Regions from separate parts of the Pseudomonas sp. BIGb0164 genome, predicted to be linked through region 1. Evidence: riboswitches for the same ligand, from Rfam matches in the RefSeq annotation. Region 1 holds a riboswitch; each other region holds the start of a gene.
What was found. A riboswitch is a leader RNA that binds a small molecule or an ion and turns the genes downstream of it on or off. The one in region 1 is predicted to bind cobalamin.
Positions count from the first base shown of each region.

Region 1 (7,311 bases):
CAGGCGACCGTCGACCGCGCCCTGCACGCCGGCCCCATAGGCACCGGGCTTGGCCCCAAAAATGCGCCACCCGGCCTGCTTGGCGGCGGTTTCTTCGTCCAGGCCGGACACACGCAACGCCTCACGCTCGCTGCGCACCTTGGCCGCCAGCGGGTTCATATCGTCCGGCTCATCCAACGCCGCTACCGCCTGCACCGCCGCGTCAAACAGGCGAATCAAATTGGCAAACGCATCGCGAAAGAAGCCTGACACTCGCAACGTCACATCGACACGCGGACGGTCCAGCAGGCTGATCGGCAGGATCTCGAAGTCATCCACCCGCTGGCTGCCCGTGGCCCACACCGGGCGCACGCCCATCAGCGCCATGGCTTGGGCAATGTCATCACCGCCGGTGCGCATGGTGGCCGTGCCCCACACCGACAGGCCCAGCTGACGCAGGTGGTCACCGTGGTCTTGCAAGTGGCGCTCAAGAATCAGGTTGGCGGACTGGAAACCGATGCGCCAGGCGGTCGTGGTGGGCAAGTTACGCACATCGACGGTGAAGAAGTTGCGACCGGTGGGCAGCACGTCCAGGCGTCCACGGCTGGGGGCGCCGCTCGGCCCTGCGGGTACAAAGCGGCCGGCTAACGCATCGAGCAAGCCGCGCATTTCGGCCGGGCCGCAGGCATCCAGGCGCGGCGCGACGACGATGCGCAGGCTCTCGATCACCGCCTTCACGTCTTCCCAACCGGGTTCTTCCAGCTGTTCCAGCGGCCCTTCCAGCGCCTGCTCGATCAACCGCGCGGCGTACAGTTCCAAACGCTCGCGGGTGTCGCCTGCGGTGCGCCACAACTGTGGGTCGATTTTCTGCAATACAAGCGGACGGCGCCCGGTCCAGGGCTCGGCCAAGGCGCAGTCCAACGGGTCAAAGCCCAGCTCGAATGCCTTGGCCAGCACCCGCAAGAGGCTCGATTGCGGGCCGCGCCCATCGCCACGCGGGATACGCAGCAAGGCCAGCAAGGTGTCGATACGCAGGCGACCTTCGGGCGACTCGCCGAAAATATGCAGGCCGTCGCGGATCTGCGACTCCTTCAAGTCACACAGGTAAGTGTCCAGGCGCGGCAGCCAAACGGCGGCGTCCGCCTCGCTGTCCAGCTCAAGCTCCTGGTCGATGCGGGTTTCGCGCACCAGCTTGAGGATGTCTTTCTGCAATTCCAGAGCGCGGCGCGGGTCGAGCAACTGCGCTTCGTAGTATTCGTCCGCCAGCAGTTCAAGGTTGCGCAGCGGCCCGTAGGTTTCGGCGCGGGTCAGCGGTGGCATCAAGTGGTCGATGATCACCGCCTGGGTACGCCGCTTGGCCTGGGCGCCCTCGCCCGGGTCGTTGACGATAAACGGGTAGATATTCGGCAACGGCCCCAGCAATGCATCGGGCCAGCAGTTTTCCGACAGGCCCACGCCCTTACCGGGCAGCCATTCGAGGTTGCCGTGCTTGCCCACGTGGATCACGCCGTGGGCGCCGTAGGTGTGGCGCAGCCAGAAGTAAAACGCCAGGTAGGCGTGAGGCGGTACCAGGTCCGGGTCGTGATAGACGGCGCTGGCGTCCACTTGATAGCCACGCGCCGGCTGGATGCCGACAAACGTCAGGCCCAGGCGCAGGCCGGCGATCATCATGCGGCCGTCGCGGAACATCGGATCGCTGTGCGGTGCACCCCAGCGTGCCAAAACAGCTTGGCGGTTGGATTCAGGCAGGCGACTGAACATCGCCTCGTAGTCATCCAGGCTCAGGCTTTGATGGCAGGGGCGCAGGTCGAGGCTGTCGAGGTCGTTGGTCACGCCGCCAAGCAAATCGTGGATCAGCGCAGTGCCGCTTTCAGGCAGCTCGCTCGGCAGCGGATAGCCTTCGGCTTGCAGCGCACGCAGGATATTCAGCGCGGCAGCCGGCGTATCCAGGCCCACGCCGTTGCCGATACGGCCGTCGCGGGTCGGGTAGTTGGCGAGGATCAGCGCGATGCGCTTGTCAGCATTCGGCACCCGCGCCAGCTCGACCCAACGCCGCGCCAGTTCAGCGACAAAGTCCATGCGTTCAGGCGCGGCGCGGTAACAGACCACGTCCGACTGGCTGCGCTCGCTGCGCCAGGCCAGGTCCTTGAAACTGATCGGCCGGCTGATGATGCGCCCGTCCAGCTCCGGCAAGGCAATGTGCATCGCCAGGTCGCGCGGGCCCAGGCCTTGTTCGCTGGCCTGCCAGCCGGGCTCGTTGTCTTGGGCGCAAATCGCCTGGATCACCGGGATATTGCGGCGAAACGGTCGCAAATGCGGCGCTTCGGGGCTGGATTGGGCAAAGCCGGTGGTGTTCAAAATCACCGCCGCACCCACTTCATCCAGCAGGTCCTCGACCACCGTCAGGCAGCCGGGCTCTTTCAAACTGGCCAGCGCAATCGGCAGCGGGTTAAGGCCCGCTGCCTGTAAGCGTTGGCAAAACACATCGATAAAACCCGTATTGGCCGCCTGCAAATGGGAGCGGTAGAACAGCACCGCCGCCACCGGCCACTCGGGGTTCCAATCCGTCTGCCAGTCGTTCAGGCGCGGGTTGGCTTTATGCGGGTGATAAATCGCCGTGCGCGGCAGGGTTTGCGGCTCGGCCCAGGTGTAGTCGCGGCCCAGGTAAGCGCTGGCCAGGCAGCGATAGAAATCCAGCGCGTTGCCCAGGCCGCCCTGGCGCAAAAAGTGCCACAGGCGGTCGCGGCTTTCGGCGTTTACCGTACTCAGGCTGCTGAGTTCCGGGTCCGGGCGATCGTCCCCCGGCACCAGGATCAGCTGCACGCCGCGTTCGGCCAGCTCCACCAGCCGCTCGATGCCGTACCGCCAATAACCGATGCCGCCGTGCAGCGAAATCAGGATGACCTTGGCGTGGCGCAGCACTTCATCGACGTACAGGTCGACCGACGCATGGTTCTGCACCTGCATCGGGTTGGCCAGCCGGAAGCTGGGGTAATCGTCGGGCAATTGCTGGGCCGCTTCGGCCAGCAATGCCAGGCTGGAATCACCGCTGCACAGGATCACCAGGTCAGCGGGGGTTTGGCCAAGGTCGGCAATATTGTCGTCCGAGACGAAACCACCGGGCTGGGTCCTGAGCAGGTGCATGGGTCAGACGCTGAGTGCAGCGCGCAACTGCGCTTCGAGGCCGGCGGCATCGAGGTCCTGACCGATCAGCACCAGGCGCGTGATGCGCGCTTCGTCAGCGCCCCAGGCACGGTCGAAGTGCTTGTCGAAACGTGTGCCCACACCCTGGATCAGCAGGCGCATCGGCTTGTTGGGGATGGCCGCGAAACCTTTGACGCGCAGGATGCCGTGTTGCACCACCAGTTGGGTCAGGGCGTCGAGCAGCAGGGCTTCGTCGGCTTGCGGCAGGTCGATGGAAATGGAATCGAAAGCGTCGTGGTCGTGATCGTCGTCTTCACCTTCGTGGTGATGATCGTGATGGCTGTGGCGACCGTCGATGTGCTCTTCAGAGCCGGCACCCAAGCCGATCAGCACGTCCAGCGGCAGGCGACCGCTGCTGGCTTCGATGATCTTCACCGCAGGCGGCAGCTCTTCGGCGACTTCCAGGCGCACGCGGGCCAGGTCTTCCGGGTTGATCAGGTCGGTTTTGTTGAGGATCACCAGGTCGGCGCTGGCCAGTTGGTCGGCGAACAGCTCGTGCAACGGCGACTCGTGATCCAGGTTCGGGTCCAGTTTACGCTGGGCGTCGACCTGGTCCGGGAAGGCGGCGAAGGTGCCCGCGGCGACGGCCGGGCTGTCGACCACGGTGATTACCGCGTCGACGGTGCAGGCGCTGCGGATTTCCGGCCACTGGAAGGCTTGTACCAAGGGTTTTGGCAGGGCCAGGCCTGAGGTTTCGATGAGAATGTGGTCGAGGTCACCACGACGGGCCACCAGTTCGCGCATCACCGGGAAGAACTCTTCCTGCACGGTGCAGCACAGGCAGCCGTTGGCCAATTCGTAGACGCGGCCGTTGGCTTCTTCTTCGGTGCAACCGATGGAGCACTGCTTGAGGATTTCACCGTCGATGCCCAATTCGCCGAATTCGTTGACGATTACCGCGATGCGACGGCCCTGGGCGTTGTCGAGCATGTGGCGCAGCAAGGTGGTTTTGCCCGAGCCGAGGAAGCCGGTAACGATGGTGACGGGGAGTTTGGCCAGTGTTTTCATCGGATGCCCTTTGGGGCGGGCATACGGGACGATAGGCCCTGCGACGGCGCGCAGCAGCGGATTTCGTCACCGGATCACCCCGCCCGGTTGAAGTAGAAAATCGGTTGCGAGGCAGGTCTCCTGGCTTGGGGCGTGCGGGTCTTGCGACCGGCGCTGGCTGCGCCTTCCCGCCTTGTCGGCAGTGGCGTGGCAGTCAGCTGAACCCTTTACAGTTGCGGGGGCAGCCGCGGCTTGGACCGCGTTCCCTTCTTAGCTCCGGCCTGGGCTGGAGAACCTCGAGGGTGCAAGGCTACGCAGTGCCACAGAGCGGGTCAATGCCAACACATGAGGTTCGCGCCATACCGCGGCAGTCGAATGAAACTTACAACTCGCATTAATTGCCCGATAGCCAGCTAGGAACAGCTTGGACTTTTGCACCACACAGATTTGGCTCATAAGCGCTCAATGCGCGCCAGACATACCAACGCAATAAAGGATCAAACATGACACTTTCGGCACTTTCCCCCCTCCACTTTAACCTGCCACCTAACGCACCGAGCTACAAAGGCGAGAAAGAAGCTGATGCCCCGCAGGACAGTATTCAGATCCAACACGCTGCATACACCAGCACGAGTAGCCTCGAAACTCGGGCAAAGAGAAGTACAACAGAGCAAAAGCCCCAGGTCTGGTTCTACAGTGACAAAGAGTTGCTACAAGAGGTGAAGAAACACTTCGATGAATATGCAGCCGGACAGGGCGATGAATACGTCAACTTCAAAGAATTAAAAGAGGCCGCCGGTCAGGTGCCAACCACGAGAACCTTCTCTCCAAAAGCCTCAGCCGTTGCCGAGGAGATCCTCAAACGCACCCGGCTTCTCAACCAGCTGGACATAGGAGTGGGCTGGACACACACCGGAAGGGGATTACAAGACGAGAGGTTTGATCATGACAACCTTGACTACTTGATCACCTACGCTTCCACTAAGCGCAGAGTCAAGTTAATTCGAAATTAATATGAAAATTTGTCTGATCCGCAAAAAATCAACATCAGATTGCTCGTCATCCTTGAGGTCAACTCTATCCTTCAAACACCTTAAACATTTACAGCCGCTCAAGGTGTTTGACGCACATCAACCGCCCATGTTCTCCTACACATCTTGTTTCGGGTGCCCTGCAAAGGGTGAAACGGGAAACCGGTACGCCATACCTCTATGGCAAGTCCGGTGCTGCCCCCGCAACGGTAAGCGAGCGAAGCGTCATAACCACTGTGCACTTGCATGGGAAGGCGATGCTTTCAGGACTCTCCCAAGAGCCCCCTCGCAAGCCCGGAGACCGGCCCGAAAAAATCAGATAACAAACCCGCGGTGGGCGGGCGCTGTTCGAACCCTGCGTGCCCGGCTCGCGGGGTTTTCATGCGCTCGTGTCACCCTGAAACCCTGAAGGGACGCGCCATGTCGATCATCACCAGCACCTCGCACGCCACCGGCAACACCACCACCCTCAGCCAACGCCTGACCGCCGCCATCGGTGCGTCGATCCTCGGCGCGTGCCTGGTGTATTTCGCCGGTTTCTCTCATATCGAGGCGGTGCACAACGCAGCCCACGATACCCGCCACAGCGCCGCGTTCCCGTGCCACTGAGACTTGCCGACATGATCAAGCGTATTGCGCAAACCGCAGGGTTCACTGGCCTGCTGGCCGCCCTGCTGCTGACCCTGCTGCAAAGCTTCTGGGTCGCCCCGCTGATTCTGCAGGCGGAAACCTTCGAAAACGCCCCGGCCGCCACCGAAGTGGCCCACGAACACGCCGAAGGCGCCGCCGCCCACAGCCATGACGCCGAGGCCTGGGAGCCGGAAGATGGCTGGCAGCGTGTGCTGTCCACCACGGGTGGCAACCTGGTGGTCGCCGTCGGTTTCGCCTTGATGCTGGCCGGTCTCTACACCCTGCGCGCACCGACCCGTACCGCGCAAGGCTTGCTGTGGGGCTTGGCCGGTTACGCCACCTTCGTACTGGCGCCGACCATGGGCCTGCCACCTGAGCTGCCAGGCACTGCGGCAGCCGATCTGGCGCAACGGCAGATCTGGTGGATCGGCACCGCCGCCTCCACCGCCGCCGGTATTGCGCTGCTGGTGTTTGGCCGTAACTGGCTGCTGAAAGTGCTGGGTGCCGCGATCCTGGCCGTGCCTCACGTCATCGGCGCGCCACAACCGGAAGTGCACTCGATGCTGGCACCCGAGGCGCTGGAAGCGCAGTTCAAGATCGCCTCGCACCTGACCAACGTCGCCTTCTGGCTGGCGCTGGGCCTGATCAGCGCGTGGTTGTTCCGTCGCAACCGTGACGATCACTACGCCGCATGATCCTGGCGGTCGGCTTGGGCTGCCAGCGGGGTTGTGACGTTCACGCCCTGCTGGATCTGTTTGACAGCGCCCTCGCGGAGGGGGGCGTTGATCGCAACAGCATTACCGCGCTGGCCAGTATCGATCTGAAAAAGGATGAACGGGGAATACGGGCCATGGCCCGGGCGCTGGATCTCCCGTTGCACTGTTTCAACGCAGGACAACTGGCGGTTTATGCCGAGCGTTTAAGTCACAAATCCGAGGTCGCCTTTGCCCATACCGGCTGCTACGGCGTCGCCGAAAGCGCTGCCCTGGCCCTGGCCGAACACCTCGCGGGTGCCCCTGCCGGACTGCTGATCACCCGCAAAAAAGCCGCCCAGGCTACCTTTGCGTTGGCGTGCGCCGGCTAAAATCCCGATAATCGCCGCTTCCGATCATGAGCCACTTTCATGCTCGCCCGTTTTTCGACAGGAATTTCCCATGACCGTCTACTTCATCGGCGCAGGCCCCGGCGACCCGGAATTGATCACCGTCAAGGGTCAGCGGCTGATTCGCAACTGCCCGGTGATCATCTATGCCGGCTCGCTGGTGCCCGCAGCGGTGCTGGAAGGTCATCAGGCAGAGACCGTCGTCAATAGCGCCGAATTGCACCTGGAACAGATCATCGACCTGATCAAGACAGCCCACGCCAAAGGCCAGGACGTGGCGCGGGTGCATTCCGGCGACCCAAGCCTTTACGGGGCGATTGGCGAGCAGATCCGTCATTTGCGCGAGTTGGGCATTCCTTTCCAGATCATCCCGGGCGT
Region 1 covers NZ_JANUEA010000015.1:1,700-9,010, reverse strand. Annotated here, with positions in the region: gene cobN (cobaltochelatase subunit CobN) at 1-3,123, opposite strand, end outside; gene cobW (cobalamin biosynthesis protein CobW) at 3,127-4,191, opposite strand; cobalamin riboswitch at 4,284-4,484, opposite strand; gene M2394_RS29850 (hypothetical protein) at 4,674-5,183, shown strand; cobalamin riboswitch at 5,318-5,526, shown strand; gene M2394_RS29845 (CbtB-domain containing protein) at 5,622-5,810, shown strand; gene M2394_RS29840 (CbtA family protein) at 5,822-6,526, shown strand; gene M2394_RS29835 (cobalamin biosynthesis protein) at 6,523-6,915, shown strand; gene cobM (precorrin-4 C(11)-methyltransferase) at 6,986-7,311, shown strand, end outside.

Region 2 (7,311 bases), on a different contig from region 1:
TTACCAGAACCGCTTCGATGCGCCGCACACCGCCCTTAATCATTGATCGACAAGGAAGAGACTACGATGAGCGACGTTCAACTGATCACCAGCGTGACCCCACAGAGCCTCACCGAGCTGCTGCAGGAAGCCGGCTACCGGGTCAACCAGACCGAACAGAACGGTATTGTACAACTGCTCAGTGCCAGTCAGGGCATCGGCTTTGCCGTGCGCTTTGGCAACGCGGCGGTAGAGCCGGGCAACTACGTGGACTTCACCTACAGCTGCGCGCTGCGCGTGCAGGGTGAGTTGCCCGAAGGCCTGGCCCAGGTGTGGAACGCTTCGCGCCGTTTTGCACGGCTGTCGTTGCAGGGTGAATTCCTGCTGATGGAAATGGACGTGGTGGTGGCCGGTGTCGGCGCTACCCACTTGCGCAGCCAGTTGGAACTGTGGGACCGCCTGTTGCAGGAGTTCATTGTCTACCTGCGCGAGTACAGCCAGCAGGCCGCCCAATTGCAGGCCCAGGCCGCTACTGCCCCTGAGGGTGAAGAGGCGCCAGTCCTGTGAAAAAGCCAACCCTGATGGTCAGCGCCGGTGCCCTGGCGTTGCTGGTGGTCGCGGTGGGCCTGGGTTTGCGCCCGGGCAACGACCCCGTGGCTGCGCAGCAACCGACGCCGGCCGGTAAGCCGCTGCAAGACGGCCCGGCCGTGGCGCGCCTGGGCAACCAGCAGATCGACCTGCCCGAGCTGAAAAGCGTGCTGGCGAGTTTGCCCGCCGAGTCCCGCGAACAACTGCGCGGCAATCGCGGTGCGCTGGAAACCTGGATCCGGTCGCGCTTGGCGCAAAAGGCCGTGCTCGAACAGGCTGACGCCCAAGGCTGGCGCCAGCGCCCGGAGGTGGAGCAGCAGACCCGCGCCGCCACCGAGCAGATCGTGTTCCGTGACTACATGCTGTCGGTCAGCCAGGTGCCAGCCGACTACCCCAGCGCCGCCGAGTTGCAACAGGCCTACGACAGCGGCAAGGCCCAGTGGGTGACGCCGCCGATGTACCGGGTGAGCCAGATCTTCCTGGCGGTCAACGACCCACAAGGCGCCGACGCCGTGCGCCGTCAGGCACAGGAACTGAGCCGCAGGGCCCAGGCCGCACCGAGTGAGTTCGCCGCCCTGGCCACGCAATATTCCCAAGACCCGGACACCGCCCAGCGCGGTGGCGACTCAGGTATGCAACCGTTGCAGCAACTGGTGCCCCAGGTCCGCGACGCGGTGTCGCGCCTCAAGGTGGGGGCCGTGTCGGAGGTGGTGCAAAGCCCGGCCGGTTTCCACGTGCTCAAGCTGATCGGCCAGCAACCGGCACGCACCGCCACCCTGGACGAACTGCGCGAACGCTTGACCCAGGCCCTGCGCGCCCAGCGCCAGGAGCAGATCGCCAAGGCCTATCTGGAAGGCATGCTCAATACCGCCACCTTGAGCATCGACGGTGCTGAGTTGAACAAGGTGCTGGAGTAGCACACGCCAACACGCATTGGATGCACAAGACCTACAAGACAGGGAGTCTCCCATGGCATTTCTAGAACCGTCTGCCCCCCAGGGGGCTGCACCCTATCGTGAGCCGATGGCGCCGCGCAGCGCCTGGCTGGCCCAGGCCGGCGAGATCGAACCGGAGGTGGCGCGCTATTTCCTGGTGAGCGCGCGCTGTGGTTGTTTCATGCAGGCGGCGCGCAGCTTGAATATCAAGGCGACACTGCTGCGCAAGCGCTTGGCGCAGCTGGAGGAACAGCTGCACCACTCGTTGTTCACTTACCAGGGGAATGGGCTGGTGCTCAGCCGTGACGGTCAGCAGTTGCAAGCGCACCTGGTGGCGCTGGCCCATGAGCGGCGCTTGCCAGTGGTGGAGCAACCGCTGATTCGCCTGGCGGTGGCCGAGCCGATCCTGCATGACATTCTTGGGCGCGACCTGATCGCCTTGTTGCGCCGCAATGCCAGTGTGCGGTTGGAGATCATTTCCCTCGACAGCCAGTTGTCCCTGCAGGCGGTGGATGCGGATGTGGTGCTTTGGCTGTCGGATGCCGACGGGCCGTTGCCGGGGCCGAGTTTTCCGACGCAGCCGCCTCGGGCGTTGGCGCGGTTGCATTATCTGCCGCATATCGCCAAGCGTTATTCACGGTTGACCACGCGGCCGGACAGTGTCGAGGACCTGGACGATTACATGCTGGTGCAGTGGCAGCCCGATGTGCAGGTGGAGGCGTTGCAACCCTGGAACGCGGTGGTGGAGCAGCGGCTGGCGGCGGTGGTGCAGGTGCAGGCGTATTCGTTGATGTTGGAGATGATTCGCTGTGGGGCATGCATTGGGTTGTTGCCGCATTACATGAGCAGTTTTGACCGGGGGTTGGTGGCGTTGCCGGGGTTGCTGGCTGAGAGTATGCAGCGGCAGGTGTGGTTGGCGGTGAATGCGCGGGTGCAGGATGCTGATGCGGTGAGGAGGGTGGTGGAGTTGATTGTGGGGACGTTTGAGGGGCGGCGGGAGTGGTTTGATTGAGTACATATCCGTTGCTGGGGTGACGGCTGATATTGGTTCCGCCCTTACGGCGGGTCACTTTTGGAAAGAGCCCAAAAGTAACCAAAAGGCTCTTGCCCCAACACTCGGTGCCTCGCCTAGGCTCGGCATGCCCTCACTCCGGCTTGAATCCGTGGGCCGCCGCCCCGCGCCATCCATGGCGCGGGGCGGCTAACCCGGCGTCCTGCCGGGTTACCCACGGATTCAAGCCTGCGTTCGGCCAGCGTGTTTGATGGGGCGCCCAAGATCAAAAGCAAAAGCAAGAGCACGGCGGCCTAGTAGCCGACCTTAGTGGTGTGGATCTGTAGGAGCCGGCTTGCCGGCGATGCAGGCGCCTCGGTGAATCAGGCATGTGCCAAACCGGGTGGCGGGTTCAGCGTTGTAGAACCCCCCGAAAGGTTGCACTCAGCGCGCGCAAGGTTTCCCGCGAACGTGCATCGCTGATCCGGCTGAAGAGCACCACTTCACTGACGGGCAATGCGGGCAGTCCAAATTGCGCACTCACGTCCACCGCGCCGGGTGGGGCTACGCGATGGGCGAGGGCGGCGACGCCGAGGCCGGCGCTCACGGCGGCGCCCACGGCCATTACGCCGCCGCCGACGAAGACCTCGGTCCAGTCGATGTGGGCTTCGTCCAGGGCGCGGGTGGCCAGGTGGCGAACCCCGCACGGTGCGGCCATGGTCGCCATGCGCAGTGGCGTGCCTGGCGGGTGTTGCCAAGTGGGGGCGGCGAACCAGCCGAAGCGTTCCACGGCCAGGACTTCGCCGTCTTGGCGGTCGCCTTCGTTGCGCACGATCACGGCGTCCAGTTCGTTGCGGTCGAACGCGGCCACCAGGTCGCGGGACGAGGCGATGCGCACTTCGAGGATCACCAACGGGTCGTAGGCCGCCAGGCGGCTGAGCCACAGCGGCAGGTCGGGCCCGGCCACGTGGTCGCTGATGCCGATCACCAGACGTCGTTGCACTTGGGCGGCCATGTCGCCCAAGGCGCGCTCGTGGGCGTTGAGCAGGGCGCGGGCGGCGACGATGAATTGCTCGCCCTGGGGCGACAGCCGCACATGCCGGGGCGTGCGTTCCAGCAGGCGATAACCGAGGCGTTCCTCCAGGCGCTTGAGCTTGAGGCTGATGGCGGCCTGGGAGGTGTCCAGCGCCTCGGCGGCGCGGGTGAAACTGGTGAAGTCGGCCACCAGCACGAACGCTTGCACGGTGTCGATATCCAGGGGTTTGGGTGCGTCAGCCATATCGGTTCCTTATCGCACATATATCGGCTCATATCTTGTTGAAATCATCGCCGCTGCGCAAGCTGGAACCTCATCTTGCACAGGAGTTTTTGTATGTTCGCCAAACAGTATTCGCACCGTTTGCCCGCCGACTACGACATGGGCGTGATTCGCCGGCGTGCCGCGCAATTGGGGCCATTGTGGGATAACGCCGAGGGGCTGCTGTTCAAGGCGTTTATCGCTCAGGAGCAGGGCGGCAACGTGTATGCGTCGGTGTACCTGTGGTCCGACCCGTTGCAGGCCGCCGACTTTTTGCTGGGGTCACGCTTCCAGAAAGTGCTCGACAGTTTCGGCCGCCCGCATATCGAAAGCTGGCTGCCGCTGGATGTGCAACGTGGGCCGGCGCAGGCGGCGTTGAGTTTGTATCGGGAAGAGTGGCCACTGGCGCCGGGGGCGGATCGGGCCGCGATACTGGCTGAAGAGAAAGTGCGCAACCTGCAAGTGGCGGACAGCCGTGACACCTTCGCGGTGTTCCTGGCGCTGGATGTGCAAGCCTGGCGTTTGGTGCGCATCACCTTGTCGGCCAAGGCACTGGATGTGACGCATCCCGGGACGGGCTATCAGGTGTTCTACCTGGCCCATCCCGGAATCTAGCTCAGGAGTTCAAGCGTGCGCGTGGCTGGCTCAAGAAGCGCTCGGCCACCGCACCGAACACCAGGCCCAGGGTGGTCCACAGCACCAGCTGGATGCCCAGGGACGCGACGCGGAATTTCCACAGCAGCACGGCCGAGAATTGCTCCGGCACTTCATTGATCACCGGGAACAGGCTGCCGGCCACCGACACGATCACGATGTACAGCGCAACGCCCAGGATTACCCCGGCCCACACGCCACGGCGGGCAATCAGCTTGCGTGCGGCGTTGATCGCGATCACCGCGGCCGCTACCGACACCAGCAGCATCAGGAAGAACAGCTGGGTGCGCTGGGCGATGGTCTCCGGGTCACCCACGGATGGCGGGTTGGCCGGGTATTTCAGGCCGGGCACCAGGATGAGGGTGGCAAACGCCGCCAACGCCAGCAGTGCCGCCAGGCCACGGGGGCCGACCTTGCCGATGCGGCCCAGGGCGTAAGCAAACACCAGGGAGAAAATCCCGCCCAGGGAAACGCTATACACCACCACACCGGTGAACAGGCCGAAGGTGCTTTGCACGTCGCGGCTCACCAGTTCTTCTTCCGGCGCATCGCCGTGCATCTGTGCCATCTGGTCTTCAAAGGCGATGGCCTTGTCGATCTGTGGCTCACCAAAGGTCTTGGCGAAGCCGAATGCCAATACGCCGGCGAGCAGGCCCACCAGCATCCCGCGAACGAGTAATTGCCCTGTCATGTCCTGTCTCTCTTGTTGATTAATGGCAGGGAAAGCCCAGCAGATGGCGACCGTCGTGGACGAATTCGTGCACGTACATGCCCTTGAAAACCGCTGTGGCACCTTGCTCGGCGCCGACGAAGTAGATCGCCAGCATCAACAGCAGGCCGCCGAAGATCGCCCAAGGGAGGATTTCGCCCAGGGGAATCGTTGGCACATAGACATCAGGGTGGGTTGCAGCGGTATTAGCCATGAAAACCTCCAGGGATGACGCGTCCCGAAATGGAAAGCATAGGGAGCTGAAACAGGGTCTGGCTTACGGCTGTGGGGCCGAATACAGTGGCGCGACCGCGCCGGCTTCGAACCGGCTTCCTGTTTCATGTTCGTTGTAACATGTTGAAACAACTTTGCCAGTCTACGCTGACTGCGCGCCGAAACAGAGTGAATTTGTGATGCAGACCACCCGTTTAAGCCTGATCTGCCATGCCGCCACGCGGGCGCAGAAGCAGGGGCGGTTTCCCGATGACGAATCTGTCGTGCTGGACTGGCAGCGTGAGGCGCTATCCCAGGCCGGTCGCTACCCGAAAAAACACCGCCTGATCTGCGGGCCGGAAGCCAGGGCCCGGCAGACCGCTGGCTTGTTCGGTGACAACGCACAGGTAGAAGTCGCCTTGCGCGACGGCGATTTTGGCCACTGGAAAGGCCAGGCCATCGACCAACTGGACGATGAAGCCATGAGTGCCTGGCTCACCGACAGCGCCAGCGCGCCCCACGGTGGCGAGTCGGTGGACCAGATCTGCCTGCGGGTTGGACAGTGGATGACATCCCTGGAAAGCCAACCGGGGCATGTCGTGGCCGTTACCCATCCCTTTGTGATCCGTGCCGCGTTGTTGCACGTGCTGCAGTTGCCGCTGTCGATGTTCTACCGGGTCGACGTCGAGCCGCTGTCATGCACCGAGCTGCGTTTCAACCGCGTGTGGCGCCTGCGCCTGGAAACTCACGCCTGAGCCCGCGAACATGGCAAAATCCACGCCCCGCAATGAGAGCAACCCATGAAACGCATCCTGATCATCGGCATTGGCGCCGGCAACCCTGACTACATCACGATGCAGGCCGTGAAGGCGCTCAACCGCACCGACGTGTTCTTCCTGATGGACAAGGGCCAGAGCAAGGACAAGTTGATCGACCTGCGCCGCGAGATCTGCGAGACCTACATCACCGAGCCCGGCTACCGCTTTGTCGAGGCCGACTGCCCCGAGCGTGTGCGCGGTGATATCGACTACACCACCGCCGTGCAGGACCTGAACCGCGACAAGCAGCAGACCTTCGAACGCATGATCAATGAGGAAATGGCCGACGGCGAAGTGGGCGCATTCCTGGCTTGGGGCGACCCGGCGCTGTACGACAGCACCATTCGGATCCTGCAGGCGATCCTGGCCAGTGGCCGTTGCACCTTTGAATTCGAAGTGATCCCCGGCATCACCAGCGTGCAGGCCCTGGCAGCGCAGCACAAAGTGCCGCTGAACCGCATTGGCAAGTCCGTCGAGATCACCACCGGGCGCCGCTTGGCAGCAGGGCAGGCCAGCGACGCCGACACCCTGGTGGTAATGCTCGACGCCGAAGATTCCTACCGTACCGTGGCCGATCAGGACCTGGATATTTATTGGGGCGCCTACCTGGGCACGCCGGACGAGATCCTGATCAGCGGCAAGGTGGCTGATGTGGCAGAAGAGATTCAACGGGTGCGCAAGGCCGCGCGCCTGGCCAACGGCTGGATCATGGACACCTATTTGTTGCGCAAACCCTGAGGTAACGTCCCATGCTCAAACTGTATGCCCTGGCGCTGGCCCTGGTGGTCGGTGCTGCTCATGCTGACGATTCGCTGCACACCGACTTGCCGTTGGCGTACCTGGAACAGACCCAGAGTGACGCACGCAACCAGCCGTTGGTGATTTTCCTGCACGGGTTTGGCAGCAACGAGGAAGACCTGTTTGGCATCAAGGATTCGCTGCCGTCCACTTGGACTTACCTTTCGGCACGGGCACCCATGCCAGTAGACCCCCAGGGTTATCGCTGGTTTACCAAGACCCAGGGTGAAGCTGAGTACAACGGCGAAACGGCCGACCTGCAGCGCAGTGCAAAATTGATCGAAGACTTTATCGGCAAGGCCACGGCCAAGTACCACACCCGGCCCGAT
Region 2 covers NZ_JANUEA010000014.1:7,925-15,235, forward strand. Annotated here, with positions in the region: gene M2394_RS29360 (DNA repair protein) at 1-46, shown strand, start outside; gene M2394_RS29365 (YbjN domain-containing protein) at 67-546, shown strand; gene M2394_RS29370 (peptidylprolyl isomerase) at 543-1,484, shown strand; gene M2394_RS29375 (LysR family transcriptional regulator) at 1,537-2,514, shown strand; gene M2394_RS29380 (LysR family transcriptional regulator) at 2,906-3,772, opposite strand; gene M2394_RS29385 (DUF4865 family protein) at 3,866-4,405, shown strand; gene M2394_RS29390 (CbtA family protein) at 4,407-5,135, opposite strand; gene M2394_RS29395 (CbtB-domain containing protein) at 5,155-5,367, opposite strand; cobalamin riboswitch at 5,399-5,530, opposite strand; gene M2394_RS29400 (histidine phosphatase family protein) at 5,567-6,121, shown strand; gene cobF (precorrin-6A synthase (deacetylating)) at 6,167-6,922, shown strand; gene M2394_RS29410 (alpha/beta hydrolase) at 6,934-7,311, shown strand, end outside.
Region 2: it holds a riboswitch for cobalamin, as region 1 does, so the genes downstream of both, M2394_RS29395 (CbtB-domain containing protein) here and M2394_RS29845 (CbtB-domain containing protein) in region 1, are expected to answer to the same signal.

Region 3 (7,311 bases), on a different contig from region 1:
AGCTGTTTCGTCTCTATGAGCTGGCGCCGCAGATGCTCGACTGGCTGCAGCACACGGCCATGCCGTGGGTCCAGGCCAAGCTGGGACTGTCGGATGGGTTCTGGAAGTTCGACAAGGTCAAGGCGGCCATCAGTGAGCACATGGGCCAGACCACCGATATCGTTGGCGTGGTGCTCAGCCAGGCCACGGCGTCCAGCCTGGCGTTGATTGGCTGGCTGACCAACCTGGTGCTGATCCCGGTGGTGGCGTTCTACCTGCTGCGTGACTGGGACATCATGATGGCCAAGATCCGCAGCCTGCTGCCGCGCAATCGTGAGGAGCGCATCGTCTCCCTCGCCGAAGAGTGTCATGAGGTGCTGGGGGCGTTTGTACGTGGCCAGTTACTGGTGATGCTGGCGCTGGGGATCATTTACGCAGCGGGCCTGATGGCGATCGGCCTGGAATTGGGCCTGTTGATCGGCCTAATCGCCGGCTTGGCCGCTATCGTGCCTTATATGGGGTTTGTGATCGGTATCGGCGCGGCGCTGGTGGCGGGGTTGTTCCAGTTTGGTGGCGACCTGTATCCGATGCTGGGTATCGTTGCGGTGTTCATGGTGGGTCAGGCGTTGGAGGGGATGGTGCTGACGCCGCTGCTGGTGGGGGATCGGATCGGCCTGCACCCGGTGGCCGTGATCTTCGCGATCCTGGCGGGCGGTGAGCTGTTCGGCTTTACCGGCATCCTGCTGGCGCTGCCGGTGGCGGCGGTGATCATGGTGCTGGTGCGCCATGTGCATGATCTGTACAAGGATTCGGATGTGTACACGGGGGTGGAAGACCCCGACCTGTAACCCCTTCGTCACAAACCCGGCCCAGGCCGGGTTTGTGGTTTATGGCACCGGGGTGTCAAACAATTTGCGCAAATCGCCCAAGTTAACGCAAACCTTTGATTTTGCTTGTGGTCTGCTGCATTGTGCGCCCGGCGTCACGGGTATAAACTTTGCAAACTTTACACAGAGGCCACTAACGGTTCGTTTGGAGCCGTTCAGTCAGCATGAAACCGATTCAGCTGCCCTTGGGTGTGCGTCTGCGTGACGACGCCACCTTCATCAACTACTACCCAGGCGCCAATGCCGCTGCACTCGGCTATGTCGAGCGGCTTTGCGAAGCCGACGCCGGGTGGACTGAAAGCCTGATCTATCTGTGGGGCAAACACGGCGTGGGGCGTACCCACCTGCTGCAGGCCGCGTGCCTGCGTTTCGAGCAGATGGGCGAGCCGGCGGTTTACCTGCCCCTGGCGGAGTTGATGGATCGCGGGATCGGTATCTTCGACCATCTCGAACAATACGAGCTGGTGTGCCTGGACGATCTGCAAGCGATCGCCGGCAAGGCCGAGTGGGAAGAGGCGTTGTTTCACCTGTTCAACCGCCTGCGTGACAGTGGGCGACGCCTGTTGATCGCGGCATCCACCTCGCCACGCGAGTTGCCGATCAAGCTGGCCGACCTCAAGTCGCGCATGACCCTGGCGTTGATCTTCCAGATGCGCCCGTTGTCCGACGAAGACAAACTGCGCGCCTTGCAGCTGCGCGCTTCCCGTCGCGGCCTGCACCTCACTGACGAAGTGGGGCACTTTATCCTCACGCGCGGCACTCGAAGCATGAGTGCGTTGTTCGACTTGCTCGAACAACTCGACCAGGCCTCCTTGCAGGCCCAGCGCAAGCTCACCATTCCCTTCCTCAAGGAAACCCTCGGCTGGTAGCCAACCCTTGTGTTTCGGGGCTTCTGGCAAATTACAGGCGCCAGAAAACCTGCGTTTGGGCCGGTTTGGCCACGCAAAAGGCACGTATAGGGTGTTAAGGGCTTAGATGTCATAGTCCAAACAAGAAGTCACATAGATCACGATTGAATTTGCAAATCGATCTGATAGCGGGCATAGTCTCGACTTCTTTACATATCAGCCACGGTCGTGCCCATGCTAAATCGCTTCGCACCCCTCGTGCCCCTCGCACTCGTTACCCTGTTGTTTGGTTGCGCCTCCCACCCTCAGCAAGTGGCAGAGCAGCAGAAAACCCAACAGCAGTCCCAGGCAAAATTCGTTGCATCGCAGTCTTCCACTGTCTATGAGGAAGAAGTTGCAACCGAGAAGGAACTGGCCGACTTCGCCGGCAACAAGCCTTATCAGCTTCCAGTTCTGGCCGACAGCATTCTTGAACGCGGCATGTCCCTGATCGGTACCCGTTACCGTTTTGGCGGTACCTCTGAAGCCGGTTTCGACTGCAGCGGTTTCATCGGCTACCTGTTTCGCGAAGAAGCGGGCATGAACCTGCCACGCTCCACCCGCGAAATGATCAACGTGGATGCACCGTTGGTCGCGCGCAACAACCTCAAGCCGGGTGATCTGCTTTTCTTCAGTACGGCGGGTCGTGGTCGCGTAAGCCATGCCGGTATCTACTTGGGCGACAACCAGTTTATCCACTCCAGCAGCCGTCGCAGTGGCGGTGTTCGAGTCGACAACCTGGGTGACAGCTACTGGAGCAAAACCTTCATCGAAGCCAAGCGCGCACTCGCCATGGCCCCGACGACGGTTACCGCTAGCAAGTAAACTTAAAGTGATACTTGAAGTTTGACGTGTAAGCGCTAGAATCCCTGGATATTGTTGTAATCCGTTCGCGCGAGCTTTGCTTGCGCGTTCTGGTTTTCAGCGTTCGGCAGCGAAAAGCCGCATCCAGACCAGGATTGTTCTGCCCATGTCGACCTCAGCCCGCCTCATTCTTCTCGTTTGCGCCGCGCTCCTCAGCGCCTGCGCAAGCCGTCCACCGCCCCCTGCGTTCGTGGCGGCCAAGCCCAAGCCCGTGTTCAACTATTCCAGTCAGAGCTTCTCGCCTGCTGCCGAAGACGTGCTCTTCCGTGCGCTGGGCCTGGTTGGCACGCCTTACCGCTGGGGCGGCAACACACCGGACTCCGGTTTCGACTGCAGTGGCTTGATCGGCTTTGTCTACCGTGACGCGGCAGGCATCTCGTTGCCGCGCACCACCCGCGAGCTGATCGTGATGCGTGCCCAGGACGTCAGCGAAGAGAACCTGCAGACCGGCGACTTGCTGTTCTTCGCCACCGGTGGCGGTTCACAGGTCAGCCATGCCGGGATCTACGTGGGGGAAGGGCGTTTCGTACACGCGCCGCAAACCGGCGGTACGGTCAAGCTGGACACCCTGTCCAAGGCGTATTGGCAGAATGCTTACCTGAGCGCCAAGCGCGTGTTGCCAGCAAACCTGGCTCGCAACCCATAACACCCGTAGGAGCCGGCAAGCCGGCTCCTACGGGTTTTGTATTTATTTGGCTGGCGACACCCGCCACACCTTGTTCCCCACATCATCGGCCACCAGCAAATCCCCCTGCTGATCAACCACCACACCCACCGGCCGCCCCATGGCCTTCTCGTCTTTATCAAGAAACCCCGTCAGCACGTCCACCGGTTGCCCTTTGGGCTGGCCACCCTCGAACGGCACAAAGATCACCTTGTAGCCACTGTGGGGCTTGCGGTTCCACGATCCATGCTGGCCGATAAATGCCCCGTTGCTGAACTGCGCCGGCAGTTTGTTGCCCTCTGCGAAGGTCAGTCCCAACGACGCCGTATGCGGGCCCACGGCATAGTCCGGTGCAATGGCCTTGGCCACCAGGTCCAGGTTCTGCGGCGAAACGCGCACATCCACGTGCTGGCCGTAATAACTGAAAGGCCAGCCGTAGAAGCCGCCATCCTTGACCGACGTGATGTAGTCCGGCACCAAGTCGCTGCCGATCTCGTCACGCTCATTTACCGCCGTCCACAACTTGCCCGTCTGCGGCTCCCAAGCCATGCCATTCGGGTTGCGCAGGCCGGAGGCGAAGATGCGGTGCTGACCCGAGGCGCGATCCACTTCCCAGATCGCCGCCCGACCTTCTTCCGCTTCCAGGCCGTTTTCGCCGACGTTGCTGTTGGAGCCGACGCTCACATACAGCTTGCTGCCGTCTTTGCTCGCTACTACGTTCTTGGTCCAGTGGTGGTTGATGCTGCCGCCTGGCAGGTCGACCACTTTGGTGCCGGCTTCCTTGATCGTGGTTTCGCCCGGTTGATAGGGGAAGCGCAGCAGTTTGTCCGAGTCCGCCACGTACAAATCGTTGCCGACCAGGGTCATGCCGAACGGTGAGTTCAGGTTCTCCAGGAACACTGTGCGCGTCTCGGCAACGCCGTCGTGGTCGGCATCGCGCAGCAGTGTGATGCGGTTCGGGCTCGGCACACCGGCGCCGGCACGGCCCATGACCTTCTCCATGACCCAGCCGCGAATCCCCTTGGCATCATCCGGTTTGGGCGGCGCATTGGTTTCGGCCACCAACACATCGCCGTTGGGCAGCACATACAGCCAGCGCGGGTGGTCCAGCCCTTCGGCGAACGCGGCCACCTGGGTGCCTGCGGCGGCCGTTGGTTTTGCGCCATCAGGCCAGCCGATCGCCGGGGCGATGTTGACGGTGGGGATCAGTGTCTTGTTCGGTTCGGGCAACTTGGGCGAAGGACCGGTGCCGTCCGACACCTGCAAACTTGAGCTTTCACCGCAGGCGGCGAGGGTGCCTGCGAGCATGATCAGTAAGGCGAGTCTGGTTTTATGCATGGTGTTCTCCTGAATACCTGTAAGGGTAGAGGAGTACGGCGGTCCGATGGTTCAAGTGCGAGGCCGGCTTTAATTGACGCTCCACCCCCAACCCACTAACCTTCGCGGCTTGTTCCAGGTGCTCTGTGGCGTATGCGTCGACAGGGTGAAACAGGGAAGCCGGTGAGTGAGCGCACTTGTACACAGTGCTGCCGCGATTCCGGCGCTGCCCCCGCAACGGTAAATGAGTCAAGACGCTGCCTTTTGCCACTGTATCGCGCGCGATATGGGAAGGCGCAACGTCGGCCTGCTCGCTCTTTTCACAAGGGCAGGGCGCCACTCATGAGCCCGGAGACCGGCCCGGAGCATCCAACAGCATCACGGTGGGCGATGCTTGGCTGTCTGTATTTTCTTTTTCCTGCCCGCCGTTTTTGTCCAGCCCCAACGGAGAGCTGCCATGACCGATTCCCCCGACCGCGACGAACGCCACCTGGCGCGCATGCTGCGCAAAAAAGCCGTGATCGACGAGCGCATCGCCAACTCCCCCAATGAATGCGGTTTGTTGCTGGTATTGACCGGCAACGGCAAAGGCAAGAGCAGCTCCGCATTCGGCATGCTGGCCCGGGCCATGGGCCACGGCATGCAGTGCGGTGTGGTGCAGTTCATCAAGGGGCGTAACAGCACCGGTGAAGAGTTGTTCTTCCGCCGCTTCCCCGAGCAAGTGCGTTTCCACGTCATGGGCGAAGGCTTCACCTGGGAAACCCAGGACCGCCAGCGCGACATCGCCGCCGCCGAAGCCGCCTGGGCGGTGTCCCGCGAACTGCTGCAAGACCCGGCCATCGGCCTGGTGGTGCTGGATGAGCTGAATATCGCCCTCAAGCACGGCTACCTCGACCTGGACCAAGTGCTCAGCGACCTGCAAGCCCGCCCGCCGATGCAACACGTGGTGGTCACTGGCCGTGGGGCCAAACCCGAACTGATCGAAATGGGCGACACCGTCACCGAAATGGGCATGCTCAAGCACGCGTTCCAGGCCGGTATCAAGGCACAGAAGGGCGTCGAACTTTGAATCAGCCCCGTCATTGCCCGGCCGTCTTGATCGCCGCACCGGCGTCCGGCCAGGGCAAAACCACCGTCACCGCCGCGCTGGCGCGTTTGCACCGCAACCTGGGGCGCAAGGTGCGTGTGTTCAAGTGCGGCCCGGACTTCCTCGACCCGATGATCCACGAGCGTGCCAGCGGTGCGCCGGTGTACCAGCTGGACATGTGGATGGTGGGCGAGCAGGAAAGTCGCCGCCTGTTGTGGGAGGCGGCCGGTGAGGCCGACCTGATCCTTATCGAAGGCGTGATGGGCCTGTTCGACGGCACCCCCTCCAGTGCCGACCTGGCGCGACACTTCGGTGTGCCGGTGTTGGGCGTGATCGACGGCACCGCCATGGCCCAGACCTTCGGTGCCCTGGCCCTGGGCCTGGCGCGTTATCAGCCGGACCTGCCGTTTGCCGGCGTGCTGGCCAACCGCGTCGGCACCTTGCGCCACGCGCAGTTGTTGGAAGGCAGCCTCACTGAAGGCTTGCGCTGGTACGGCGCGTTGTCTCGCGAAACCGGGATCGAACTGCCCAGCCGACACCTGGGGCTGGTGCAAGCCAGCGAATTGAATGACCTCGATGTGCGCCTGGATGCCGCCGCTCAAGCACTGGGCAGCAGCTGCGAAGTCGCCTTACCGCCTCCGGTCACCTTTGCCGCGCCCGAAGTGATCGTGGCCGAGCCGTTGCTCGAAGGCGTGCGTATTGCTGTGGCCCGCGACGAAGCCTTCGCCTTTACCTACGGCGCCAGTCTCGACCTGCTACGCGCGATGGGTGCCCAGTTGCACTTCTTCTCGCCGATCCATGACCACCAATTGCCTGATGCCGACAGCCTCTACCTGCCGGGTGGCTATCCGGAGTTGCACCACCAGGCACTGTCGCAAAACACGCCGATGCTCGAAGCCATCCGCGCTCACCATGCCGCCGGCAAACCCTTGCTCGCTGAATGCGGCGGCATGCTGTACCTGCTCGACTCGCTGACCGATGTCGATGGCGTCCGCGCCGAACTGGTGGGCCTGCTGCAAGGCGATGCCGTGATGCAAAAGAAACTGGCGGCCTTGGCGCTGCAAAATGTCGAGCTGCCCGAAGGCACGCTGCGCGGCCATACCTATCACCACTCCCTCACGACCACCGAGTGGCAGCCGATTGCCCGTGGCCTTAGCCCCAACGGTGGGCGTGGTGCCGAGGCGGTCTACCGGCAAGGCCGCATGACCGCGTCCTACGTACATTTCTATTTTCCATCCAATCCCGTGGCAGTGGCCGCCTTGTTTGCGCCAGACCGGGAGGCCGCCATCGCAGGCAAGCCAGCTCCCACAATGTACCGAGTTGAAACCCCATCCAATGTGGGAGCGGGCTTGCCCGCGAAGAGGCCATGACTGACAACGCCTTCCCCGAAGCCGACCGCCAGGCCATCTATCGCGCCATCGCCGAACGCCGCGACATGCGCCACTTCAGCGGCGGCACCGTTGCCCCTGAGTTGCTGCACCGTTTACTCCAGGCTGCCCATCAGGCCCCCAGCGTCGGCCTGATGCAACCCTGGCGCTTTATCCGTATCAGCAACCGCCAACTGCGTGAGCAGATTCAACAACTGGTGGAAGAAGAGCGCGTACGCACCGCCGAGGCATTGGGCGA
Region 3 covers NZ_JANUEA010000005.1:33,389-40,699, reverse strand. Annotated here, with positions in the region: gene M2394_RS14450 (AI-2E family transporter) at 1-827, shown strand, start outside; gene hda (DnaA regulatory inactivator Hda) at 1,031-1,735, shown strand; gene M2394_RS14440 (C40 family peptidase) at 1,949-2,578, shown strand; gene M2394_RS14435 (C40 family peptidase) at 2,724-3,263, shown strand; gene M2394_RS14430 (sorbosone dehydrogenase family protein) at 3,306-4,619, opposite strand; cobalamin riboswitch at 4,719-4,977, shown strand; gene cobO (cob(I)yrinic acid a,c-diamide adenosyltransferase) at 5,056-5,667, shown strand; gene M2394_RS14420 (cobyrinate a,c-diamide synthase) at 5,664-7,055, shown strand; gene bluB (5,6-dimethylbenzimidazole synthase) at 7,052-7,311, shown strand, end outside.
Region 3: it holds a riboswitch for cobalamin, as region 1 does, so the genes downstream of both, cobO (cob(I)yrinic acid a,c-diamide adenosyltransferase) here and M2394_RS29845 (CbtB-domain containing protein) in region 1, are expected to answer to the same signal.

Region 4 (7,311 bases), on a different contig from region 1:
CCTATTCTGAAACACACCCTCTACAGCTGATCCCAGCTAAGGACAGGCCATGATCTTCCTGATTTTCCTTATCGCCTGCGGCGCCGCCGCCAGTACGGGCCTGATCTTCAAACCGGGCCAATGGTACGAGTCCCTCGTCAAACCCAGCTTTACCCCGCCCAATTGGCTTTTCCCCGTGGCCTGGACAGTCATCTATCTGCTGCTGGCCTGGGCCGGTTACCGCCTCACGATGATCCCCGGCAGCCAACTGGCCTTGGGCTTATGGGCGGCGCAGATTGCGTTGAACACACTGTGGACGCCGGTGTTTTTCGGCGCCCATCACATCGTCGCGGGCATGGTGGTGATTGTGCTGCTGTGGCTAGTGGTGGCGGCGTTGGTGGTGATGGCGTTGCGGCTGGACTTGATCACCGGCTTGATCCTGTTCCCGTACCTGGCGTGGTTGAGTGTGGCGGTGGCGTTGAATTTCTCGATCCTGCGCAGTAACCGCTGATGGCTCATACCCCTTGGCCGGCCAGCGAGCCCGAGTTGGCGCAGATGCGCGCGTTCAACAAGAAGCTGGCCTGGATGCCACGCTTTAAAATCCGCAACCGTGTGACGCCGCGTGTGATCCAGGCGTTGTTGCGCGTCAGTCAAAAAGTCAGGACACAACACCCTGCGCAAACCCGGCTGATAGGCGTGGGCAGCCAGCAGGTGCCGGTGCGCATCTTGCTGCCGAGCGGCCAGCCCAAGGGCGTGGTGCTGGATATCCACGGTGGCGGCTGGGTGATTGGCAATGCGCAGATGGATGACGATTTGAACCTGGGCATGGTCAACGCCTGCGACGTGGCGGTGGTGTCGGTGGATTATCGGCTGGCGGTCGACACGCCGGTGGAAGGCTCGATGGAGGATTGCCTCACGGCCGCACGGTGGTTGCTGACGACCGATGAGTTTGCCGGCTTGCCGGCGATTGTCGTCGGCGAGTCGGCCGGTGGGCATTTGGCTGCGGCGACGTTGCTGGCGCTGAAACAATGGCCGGCGCTGCTGCAACGGGTGAGCGGGGCGGTGTTGTATTACGGCGTGTACGACCTGACCGGCACCCCCAGCGTGCGCGCGGCGGGGCCGGACACCTTGCTGCTGGACGGACCGGGCATGGTCACGGCCCTGGCGCTGCTGACGCCGGGGTTGAGTGATGAGGCGCGCCGGCAGCCGCCGTTGTCACCGTTGTACGGGGAGTTGAGCGGCCTGCCCCCTGCGTTGATGTTTGTCGGGGCGCTAGACCCGCTGAAGGATGACACGCTGTTGATCGCCGAGCGCTGGCCGGGGGCGCAGGCACATGTGTTGCCGGAGGCGGCGCACGGGTTTATCCATTTTCCGGTCGCGATGGCGGGGAGTGTGCTTGCTTATAGCCGCAGGTGGATCAGTGCCCGGTTGGAGGGGACGGCGGGATGATCATCCAGCCCGTCACGCTGGAATGTATTCCTGAGGTGCTGACCTTTGTGCTCAACGCCCGTGCCGAGCTGTTTCCAAAGCTCAGCGCGAGTGGCGTGCCGGATGACCTGGCACGATTTGAGGCGACCTATATTCAGGGCGACGGGCGATTTCTGGTGGTGCGCCATGACGACCACTTCGTCGCGGCCATCGGTTATCTGCCGTATGACCATCGCTTCCCACAGCTGGATTACCGTGCCCGCAAGACAGTGGAAGTGGTGCGCTTGTTTGTGTTGCCCGCCTTTCGCCGGTTTGGGCTGGCGGGGATGTTGTATCGCGAATTGGGAGCGCTGGCGCGGGCAGACGGGGTGGAGGTGATGTACCTGCATACCCACCCGTTTCTACCGGGCGCCATTGATTTCTGGGTTCGCCAAGGATTCACCATTATCGACGTCGACCCCGACCCCGTCTGGCAGACCACCCACCTGCATCGCCCCCTGTAACAACCGTCAACACCCCGCCCCCTGTAAGCGCTGGCTTGAACTGGCGCAATGATCAAGGTGTGGGCAACCCCAGGCGATGCGCCTCTTGGCTCACATTCATCTTGTTACCCTCGAGTGCGGGCGGGTGGCCGAGCAGGCGTGTGGCCGGTTCCAGGCTGTCATCGGCGGGAATGAGCAGTACCTGCAAGGTCTGGGGATTGATCACGCCCCAGTTCGACAAGTCGTGGCAGCCGCTGCCGTTGCATACGGCCTGGTAGACGATGCGTGGCCCGCCTGTAGCGCGGGTGTCGCAGGCGCCGCCGATGGAGTCGATACCGTAGTAGCGCAGCAGGGTTTCCCGGGGGCCGCGTTTTACCCGCAGCAGGACTTCGGCGCTTTCGGTGGTGAGCAAGGGCAGGGTTGGGTCAACGCCGATTGTCACGCTGGCGCCGGCGCAGTCGAAGGTTTGCTCGGCGAAAGCCGGTTGGGCGCACAGGGTGGCGAGGAGGGTAAAGGCTGCAATCCGTAGCATGCGGGCCACTCGATAAAAGGCAGGCGGCGATGCTAGCAGAACGGCCCGCGATGAAAATGAAACCGTACCTGTAGTGAGCGGGCTTGCCCCGCGCCGCGGCGTGTCAGGCCCTTTATGTACACCTGACACACCGCGGCGCGGGGCAAGCCCGCTCACTACAAGATGGCGGTAGGCTGTTTAATGGGGGCGTAGTCGCAGGATTTGCGCGCCGTCGAACGGGTCGGTGAGGTAGTGCGCCTGCACGCCGAACGTGTCTTGCAATCGCTGTGGCGTCAGTACGTCCAGCGGTTTGCCGAGGGCGACCAAACGGCCGTGGTCGAGCACGGCCAAGCGATCGCAGGTCAGCGCCTGGTTGAGGTCGTGCAGGGCAATCAGCGTGGTGACGGGCAGCGCTTGCACGCCCTTCAAGATGCCAAGCTGATGCTGGATGTCCAGGTGGTTGGTCGGCTCGTCCAGCAACAAAATCTGCGGCCGTTGTGCCAGGGCGCGGGCGATGTGCACGCGTTGGCGTTCGCCGCCGGAGAGGCTGCGCCAGGCGCGCTGGCTCAGGTGAGTGGCGTCGACGTCGTGCAGGGCCTGGCGCACGATGGCGTCGTCTTCCGCCGACCACGGGCTCAGCGCCGACAGCCAGGGCGTGCGACCCAGGGCCACGGCGTCGAAGACGCGGATGGCGTCGTCGGTGTCGGCCTGTTGTTCCACCACCGCCAGCTGTTGCGCGATGGTGCGGCGGGATAAATTCCCCAGGCGTTGGCCGCCCAGCCGCACGTCGCCGCTCACTGGCGTGCGCAACCCGGCGAGCAACTTGAGCAGGGTGGATTTGCCGGAGCCGTTGGGGCCGACGATGCCGAGGGTTTCGCCTTTTTCGACGTCGAGGTGAATATCACGCAGCAACTCCGCGTCGCGCACCTTGAAGCCCAGGCCGCTGCAACTGAGCACGCTCATCGCGGGTGCCTCCGGCCGATCAGGATCAGCGCAAACACTGGCGCACCAACCAATGCGGTGACCACGCCGACCGGAATCACCTGACCCTTGATCAGGGTGCGCGACAGCACGTCCGCCGCGATCAGGAACAGCGCACCACCCAACGCGCTGGCCGGCAATAGGCGCGAGTGCCCGGTACCCAGCAGCAGGCGCACGGCGTGGGGGATCACCAGCCCGACAAAGCCGATGGAGCCGACAATCGACACCATCACCGCCGTCACCAGCGCCGCACAGCCCACCAACACGAACTGCACGCGGCGCACCGGGATGCCCAGGGACGCCGCCGAGTCAGTGCCGAAGGTAAATGCATCCAGCGCACGGCGGTGCCACAGGCACACCGCCAAGCCCGCCACGGCCACCGGCACCGCCAGCCACACCGACGGCCAACGCACGCCGCTGAGGTTGCCCAGCAGCCAGAACAGGATGCCGCGCGCCTGTTCGGAGCTGGCCGACTTGGTGATCAGGAATGCCGTGAGGGCGTTGAACAACTGCGAGCCGGCAATGCCTGCGAGGATGATCTGGCCGGTGCCGCTGGCCGAACCGCTGGCGTGTGCCAGCAGAATCACCAGGGCAAACGCCGCCATCGCCCCCACGAACGCCCCGGCCGACAACGACACCAGCCCGCCACCGACGCCGATCAACGCCACCAGCACTGCACCGGTGGAGGCGCCGGCGCTGATGCCGAGCAGGTACGGGTCGGCCAACGGGTTGCGCAACAGCGACTGCAGGATCACCCCGCAGGTCGCCAGGCCCGCACCGCACGCGGCGGCCACCAGGGCGCGGGTGAGGCGGTAGTTCCACACCACGCCTTCGTCGATGGGGTCGAGCACGTAGCCCGCCGTCCACAGTTTATTGGCGAGCACTTGCAGCACCACCTTCGGCGAGATGGCGGTTTCGCCGATGGCCACGCCGGCGAGCACGGCGGCCAGGAGCAGGGCCAGGGCGAGCAGGGTACGGGTCATTTGAGTGGGTCGTAGCCGTCGATGGCCGTGGCCAGTTGTTCAAGGCCGTCGAACGTACGGAGGCTGGCTTGCAGCGCCAGGGCGTCGAGGATGATGATGCGGTTGTTTTTCACCGCGTCCATGTTGCGGGTCACCGGGTCGCTGCGCAGGAAAGCCAGTTTCTTTTCATGGTCGTCGGCCGGGTAGCGGCGGCGGTCCATGCGTGCGATCACCAGGAACGTGGGGTTGGCCTTGGCGATGGTTTCCCAGCCGACGGCGGGCCACTCTTCATCGGACTGCACCACGTTGGTCAGGCCAAGGGTCTGCAGCATGAATTCCGGAACGCCCTTGTGGCCGGCCACGTAAGGATCGGCGGCCATCTCGGCGCTGGAGAACCACACCAGCGCACTGGCCTGCTTGAGGCCTTTGCCTTGGGCGGTGGCGACCGACTTGGCCAGGCGCGCCTTGAGTTCGTCGTTCAGCTGTTGGCCACGGTCCTGCACGTCGAAGATCTGCGCCAGCTGGCTGATGCTTTTGTAAATGGTCTCGATGCGGAATGGCTCCAGCCGCGTGCCGTCGGCGCCCACCAGGTTGTCCTTGCCTTCGCAGTCGGAGGGCAGCAGGTAGGTGGGGATCTTCAGTTCCTGGAATTGCTCGCGGGTGCCGACCACGCCTTGGGGGCCGACCACCCATTCCAGCTCGGCGGCCACCAGTTGCGGGCGCTTGGCGATCACCGACTCAAAGCTCGGCTCGTTGTTCGCCAGGCGCTCGATGGTGTCGTTCTGGGCCTTGAATTGCGGCAACACATTGTTGAACCACAGCGAAGTGCCCACCACTTTGTCGCCCACGCCCAGGGCGTAGAGCATTTCGGTGGCGGCCTGGCCGATGGTCACGCTGCGGGCGGGGGCTTGCTGGAAGGTCTGGGGGCTGCCGCAGTTTTCCAGCGTCAGCGGGTAATGGGTGGGCGCAGCCTGGGCCAGGGTGCAGAAGCCGAGGCCGGTGAGCAGGGCGGTAACGCGTGGCAGCATGGGGCAATCTCCGTTTGAACCGTACAGTGAGCAGGGGGAGGTACGGTCGTGGAAATACAGCCATGGACGCTGCCGGGGGCAGGGCAAGGATGTCCTTCCCGGACACCCCGCCGGTCGTGATAACGCTTGGCCGGCAGGTCTCCTGACTCGTGCGTCGTCGCCACGCTCCGGCCTTCCCGAGCAGCGCTCAGTGGCAGTGTGGAGCAGGCTCAGCACCTACAGTTGCGGGGGCAGTTCCGATTGACGCGGGGGGCCGCGCTTCGGATTCCCTATTAGTCCCGTTTGGGAACCGGCGCGGTATGGTAGTCGATCGTACTGCCAAGGGGGAGAGAAAACCCGATCCCCCGTAGGAGCCGGCTTGCCGGCGATGGCGCCGGCGGTGGGTTATTTGCGGTTCAGCCACACGGTTTGGGCGTTGCAGAATTCGCGTACGCCGAAGTGCGACAGTTCACGGCCAAAGCCGCTCTTTTTCACGCCGCCAAACGCCACCCGAGGGTCGGACACGCTGAAGGCGTTGACGAAGATCCCGCCGGTTTCCAACTGGTTGGCGATGTCGCGGGCCTTGGCCGCATCGGTGGTGAAGATGCTGGCGGTGAGCCCGAATTCGCTGTCGTTGGCCAGGGCCACGGCGTGGTCGGCGTCGCGGGCGGTGATGATCGAGGCCACCGGGCCGAACAGTTCCTGTTTGAACGAGGTCATCTGGTCGGTGACGCCGGCCAGCACGGTCGGCTCGTAGTAGTTACCGGCCCCCGCGACTTTATTGCCGCCCAGCAGCAGGGTGGCGCCTTCTTCGAGGGTGGCCTGGACCTGGCCGTGCAGTTCGTCGCGCAGGTCGAAGCGCGCCATCGGGCCCACATAAGTGGTGGCCAGGGTCGGGTCGCCTATCACCAGGGCACGGCTGGCTTCGACGAATTTGGCGGTGAAGGCTTCGGCCACGCCGGCTTCGATGATCAGGCGCTTGGCGGCGGCGCAGACTTGGCCGCTGTTCTGGAAGCGGCCGATCAGGGCGGCTTGCACGGCGGCGTCGAGGTCGGCGTCGTTGAGCACGATGAACGGGTCGGAGCCGCCCAGTTCCAGCACGCATTTTTTCAGCGCAGCCCCGGCCTGGGAGCCGATGGCGATACCGGCGCGCACGCTGCCGGTGAGGGTCACGGCGGCAATGCGCGGGTCGGCGATGGCGCTGGACACGCCCTCGTTGCCCACGTTGATCACTTCAAACAGGCCTTCGGCAAAACCGGCTTTGTGGAAGGCCTGCTGGATCAGGTAGGCGCTGCCCATCACGTTTGGGGCGTGCTTGAGCACGTAGGTGTTGCCGGCGAGCATGGTCGGCACGGCGCCGCGCAGCACTTGCCACACCGGGAAGTTCCACGGCATCACGGCGAGGATCGGGCCCAGCGGGCGGTATTCGATCTGGGCGCTGCCGTTGTCCACCAGGGTCGGTTCCGGCGCCAGCATGGCCGGGCCGTGAGCGGCGTACCATTCGCTGAGCAGGGCGCATTTTTCGATTTCGGCACGGGCCTGGGCGATGGGCTTGCCCATTTCCAGGGTGATCATCTGCGCCATGTCTTCGGCTTGTTCACGCAGGGCGGCGGCCAGGGCCAGCAGCAGTTCGGCGCGCTGGCCGACCGGCTGGCGGCGCCAGGTGCGGAAGGCGGCGGTGGCGCGGTTCAGGGCGGCGTCCAGTTGTGCGGCGCTTTCGTAGGGGTAGCTGCCGACGGTTTCGCCGGTGGCCGGGTTGATCGAGAGAGCGTGGGTGGTTGCGTTCATGGCACCGTCCTGCTGAATGAATGGATTGGGTTCAGGCTACGGGGCTATCTCTTTTCTGGAAACTGAATAATATTAAGCAATACATTCACGATTGGAGAATGATGTGGATCTGGTGCAGCTGGAAATCTTCAAGGCCGTTGCCGAGCAAGGCAGCATCAGCGCCGCCGCGCAGT
Region 4 covers NZ_JANUEA010000007.1:154,907-162,217, reverse strand. Annotated here, with positions in the region: gene M2394_RS19500 (tryptophan-rich sensory protein TspO) at 50-490, shown strand; gene M2394_RS19495 (alpha/beta hydrolase) at 490-1,428, shown strand; gene M2394_RS19490 (GNAT family N-acetyltransferase) at 1,425-1,910, shown strand; gene M2394_RS19485 (hypothetical protein) at 1,963-2,421, opposite strand; gene M2394_RS19480 (ABC transporter ATP-binding protein) at 2,599-3,363, opposite strand; gene M2394_RS19475 (iron ABC transporter permease) at 3,360-4,364, opposite strand; gene M2394_RS19470 (ABC transporter substrate-binding protein) at 4,361-5,371, opposite strand; cobalamin riboswitch at 5,486-5,680, opposite strand; gene M2394_RS19465 (aldehyde dehydrogenase family protein) at 5,756-7,138, opposite strand; gene M2394_RS19460 (putrescine utilization regulator PtrR) at 7,242-7,311, shown strand, end outside.
Region 4: it holds a riboswitch for cobalamin, as region 1 does, so the genes downstream of both, M2394_RS19470 (ABC transporter substrate-binding protein) here and M2394_RS29845 (CbtB-domain containing protein) in region 1, are expected to answer to the same signal.